Regions from separate parts of the Streptomyces sp. NPDC046881 genome, predicted to be linked through region 1. Evidence: predicted binding sites of a transcription regulator. Region 1 holds the regulator's gene; the other holds the start of a gene.
What was found. The regulator HrcA, encoded in region 1, represses chaperone genes, less so after heat shock. The targets are predictions, from matches to a motif close to TTNGCACTCNGNNNNNCNGAGTGCNAA.

Region 1 (2,397 bases):
ATCCCCCGGCACCAGGACCGCGAGGTCGTACGCCGTGTGGCCGGGGCCCACGTTGGCCAGCAGCGCCTGCCGGCCGCCGCCGAGGTCGAGGGTCCACTCGCCGGAGACCAGGTGGCCGGGCGGGACGAGCGCGTCCACCGCCTCGTCGGCGTCCGCCACCGGCAGCCCGTTCCTGACCGCGTCCAGGCGCAGCTCCTCGCGGTCGTACGCCAGCGCCGCGTCCAGGCCCACCGCCGCGAACACCTCCGCCCCGGCGAACACGGACGCGCCGAACACGTGGTCGAAGTGGGGGTGGGTGAGCGCGAGATGGGTCACACGGCCGCCCGCCAGCTCCTCGGCCGCCGCGCGCAGCCGGGCCCCCTCCGCCAGGCTCGACCCGGCGTCCACGAGGAGCGCCGTACCCTCCCCGAGGACCAGCCCCGCCGTGCAGTCCCAGCCGGGCAGCCGGCACCGCCCCACCCCGGCGGTCAGCCGTTCCCACCCCAGCTCTTCCCAAGTCACGGTCATAGCGGCGACGCTAGCGGTACGACCCCGTACCGGGGCCCGACCTTGCCCAGTGTGTACCCGACAGCCGTACACTGGGCCGGGGAACGTTGGCACTCGCATGCGAAGAGTGCCAGGCCGACGACCCGAAGGGACGAGGGGACGACATGCTGGAGGTGCGCGCGAATGCTGAGTGAACGCAGGCTTCAGGTACTGCGCGCCATCGTCCAGGACTATGTCGGCACCGAGGAGCCGGTCGGGTCGAAGGCCCTGACCGAGCGGCACAACCTCGGGGTCTCCCCGGCGACCGTCCGCAACGACATGGCGGCCCTGGAGGACGAGGGGTACATCGCCCAGCCGCACACCAGCGCGGGGCGGATCCCCACGGACAAGGGCTACCGGCTGTTCGTGGACAAGCTGGCGGGCGTGAAGCCGATGAGCGCGCCCGAGCGGCGGGCCATCCAGAACTTCCTGGAGGGCGCCGTCGACCTGGACGACGTCGTGGCGCGCACGGTGCGGCTGCTGGCGCAGCTGACCCGGCAGGTCGCCGTGGTCCAGTACCCGTCGCTGACCCGGTCCACCGTCCGGCACGTGGAGCTGCTCTCGCTGGCTCCCGCGCGCGTGATGCTCGTGCTGATCACGGACACCGGACGGGTCGAGCAGCGTATGGTCGACTGCCCGGCGCCGTTCGGCGAGTCCTCGCTCGCGGACCTCAGGGCGCGGCTCAACAGCCGGGTCGCGGGCCGCCGGTTCACCGATGTGCCGAAGCTGGTCGAGGACCTGCCGGAGGCCTTCGAGCCGGAGGACCGCGGTACGGTCTCCACGGTGCTCTCCACTCTGCTGGAGACACTGGTGGAGGAGAACGAGGAGCGGCTGATGATCGGCGGTACCGCCAATCTCACCCGCTTCGGACATGACTTCCCCCTCACGATCCGGCCCGTCCTGGAGGCCCTGGAGGAGCAGGTCGTGCTCCTCAAGCTCCTGGGCGAGGCGAAGGAACCGGGCGTGACCGTGCGTATCGGTCACGAGAACGCCCACGAGGGACTCAACTCCACCTCCGTCGTGTCGGTCGGCTACGGTTCGGGCGGCGAGGCGGTTGCCAAGCTCGGCGTGGTCGGACCGACCCGCATGGACTACCCGGGAACGATGGGAGCGGTACGCGCAGTGGCACGGTACGTCGGACAGATCCTGGCGGAGTCGTAAGTGGCCACGGACTACTACGCCGTTCTCGGCGTGCGCCGCGACGCGTCGCAGGATGAGATCAAGAAGGCGTTCCGTCGGCTCGCGCGCGAGCTGCACCCGGACGTCAACCCCGATCCGAAGACCCAGGAGCGGTTCAAGGAGATCAACGCCGCTTACGAGGTGCTGTCGGACCCGCAGAAGAAGCAGGTCTACGACCTCGGCGGCGACCCGCTCTCCCAGTCGGGCGGCGCGGGCGCGGGCGGCTTCGGCGCCGGCGGCTTCGGCAACTTCTCCGACATCATGGACGCGTTCTTCGGCACGGCGTCGCAGCGCGGGCCGCGCTCGCGCACCCGGCGCGGCCAGGACGCGATGATCCGGATCGAGGTCGAGCTGGACGAGGCGGCCTTCGGGACGACCAAGGACATCCAGGTCGACACCGCGGTCGTCTGCAACACCTGCAACGGTGAGGGCGCGGCCCCGGGCACGTCCGCGCAGACGTGTGACATGTGCCGCGGCCGCGGTGAGGTCTCCCAGGTCACCCGGTCCTTCCTGGGCCAGGTCATGACCTCGCGTCCCTGCCCCCAGTGCCAGGGCTTCGGCACGGTCGTGCCGACCCCGTGCCCGGAGTGCGCCGGCGACGGCCGGGTCCGCTCCCGCCGCACGCTCACCGTGAAGATCCCGGCCGGTGTGGACAACGGCACGCGGATCCAGCTCGCCGGCGAGGGCGAGGTC
Region 2 (2,397 bases), on a different contig from region 1:
GCAAGAAGGCCGCCGAAGGGGTGCGCCCGCACACCACCGCGCCCGGCCCCCGCTACCGGTACTGGGGCCTGGCCCGGCCGCTCGCCCGTTCCCCGGTGCCCCCGGCCCGCCCGCTCGCCGAGCACCCGGGGGTCCCCGCCCTGCCCCCGGTGGCCGACCACGTCCGCACCCGCGACCCGGTCGTCTTCCTCACCTACGACGACGGCGCCGAACGCGACCCCCGCTTCGTCGACATGGTCCGCGACCTCCGGCTCCCGGTCACCCTGTTCCTCACCGACAGCGTCGCCGCCCCCGGCTACGGCCACTTCGCCCGCCTGCGCGCGCTCGGCGCCGGCATCGAGAACCACACCGTCGACCACCGCGCGCCGGCCGGACTGCCGTACGCCGGCCAGCGCGCCGAGATCTGCGGCCAGCAGGACCGTCTGCGCACCCGCCTCGGCGTCACCCCGCGCCTCTTCCGCCCGCCCTACGGCTCCTACGACCGCACCACCCGGCGCGCGGCCGCCGGCTGCGGCATCTCCGCGCTCGTCCTGTGGCGCGCCGCCCTGACCCCGGCCGGCCTCGCCTACACCCACGGTCCCCGGCACCTGCGCCCCGGCGACATCGTCCTGGTCGGCCCGGACGAGTCGACGGGCCCCTCGCTGCGGGAACGCACGGTCCAGGTGGTGCGCACGGCCCAGGAGAGGGGGCTGACGGTGGGACGCCTGGAGGACTACCTCTGAAGCCCGGCCCGGCACACGGGACCCCGGAGCACTCGCGCGGGGTGTTCGCGGCCGACGCGCCGCACGGCAATTGGCACTCCGCTTGACCGAGTGCTAATCCCGGTCATAGTCTCGGGTCTGGCACTCCCCCCTGGAGAGTGCCAGATAAACGCGACGGGCAGGTCCGGCACCCGCGACGACGGATCGACCTGGTCGCCACCTCAGACAGTTAACCCCGTGAGATCTCCGAAGGGGGAGGTCGGATCGTGACGACCGCCAGCTCCAAGGTTGCCATCAAGCCGCTCGAGGACCGCATCGTGGTCCAGCCGCTGGACGCCGAGCAGACCACGGCCTCTGGCCTGGTCATCCCGGACACCGCGAAGGAGAAGCCCCAGGAGGGCGCCGTCCTCGCCGTGGGCCCGGGCCGGTTCGAGAACGGCGAGCGTCTGCCGCTCGACGTCAAGGTCGGCGACGTCGTCCTCTACAGCAAGTACGGCGGCACCGAGGTGAAGTACAACGGCGACGAGTACCTCGTCCTCTCGGCTCGCGACGTGCTCGCGATCATCGAGAAGTAATTCACCTCAAGCGACTCTCTGCTTGAAGCTGCGCCCCTGGCCCCCCGCGATCGATATGAAGCCGGGCGCCCGGGGCGCGGCGTTTTCACCCACAGATTTCCGAGAGGGCTCCCGCTGCCATGGCGAAGATCCTGAAGTTCGACGAGGACGCCCGTCGCGCCCTTGAGCGCGGCGTCAACAAGCTTGCCGACACCGTCAAGGTGACGATCGGCCCCCGCGGCCGCAACGTCGTCATCGACAAGAAGTTCGGCGCCCCGACCATCACCAACGACGGTGTCACGATCGCCCGCGAGGTCGAGATCGAGGACCCGTACGAGAACCTCGGCGCCCAGCTGGTGAAGGAGGTGGCGACCAAGACCAACGACATCGCTGGTGACGGCACCACCACCGCCACGGTCCTCGCCCAGGCGCTGGTCCGCGAGGGTCTGAAGAACGTCGCCGCCGGTGCCTCCCCGGCCGCCCTGAAGAAGGGCATCGACGCCGCCGTCAAGGCCGTCTCCGACGACCTGCTGGCCTCGGCCCGCCCGATCGACGAGAAGTCCGACATCGCCGCCGTCGCCGCGCTGTCCGCCCAGGACCAGCAGGTCGGCGAGCTGATCGCCGAGGCGATGGACAAGGTCGGCAAGGACGGTGTCATCACCGTCGAGGAGTCCAACACCTTCGGTCTGGAGCTGGACTTCACCGAGGGCATGGCCTTCGACAAGGGCTACCTGTCGCCGTACTTCGTGACGGACCAGGAGCGCATGGAGGCCGTCCTGGAGGACCCGTACATCCTCATCCACCAGGGCAAGATCTCCGCCATCGCCGACCTGCTGCCGCTGCTGGAGAAGGTCATCCAGGCCGGCTCCTCCAAGCCGCTGCTGATCATCGCCGAGGACCTCGAGGGCGAGGCCCTGTCGACCCTGGTCGTCAACAAGATCCGCGGCACCTTCAACGCCGTCGCGGTGAAGGCCCCCGGCTTCGGCGACCGCCGCAAGGCGATGCTGCAGGACATGGCCGTCCTCACCGGCGCCACCGTCATCTCCGAGGAGGTCGGCCTCAAGCTCGACCAGGTCGGCCTCGACGTGCTCGGCTCCGCCCGCCGCGTCACCGTCACCAAGGACGACACCACGATCGTCGAC

Region 2: the regulator HrcA is predicted to act here: its motif matches at 793-819, upstream of groES (co-chaperone GroES).

The regions. Positions count from the first base shown of each region.
Region 1 covers NZ_JBEYXJ010000039.1:42,879-45,275, reverse strand. The annotation lists gene ABZ923_RS20195 (MBL fold metallo-hydrolase) at 1-507, opposite strand, end outside; gene hrcA (heat-inducible transcriptional repressor HrcA) at 670-1,686, shown strand; gene dnaJ (molecular chaperone DnaJ) at 1,687-2,397, shown strand, end outside.
Region 2 covers NZ_JBEYXJ010000008.1:71,159-73,555, forward strand. The annotation lists gene ABZ923_RS06700 (polysaccharide deacetylase family protein) at 1-722, shown strand, start outside; gene groES (co-chaperone GroES) at 968-1,276, shown strand; gene groL (chaperonin GroEL) at 1,396-2,397, shown strand, end outside.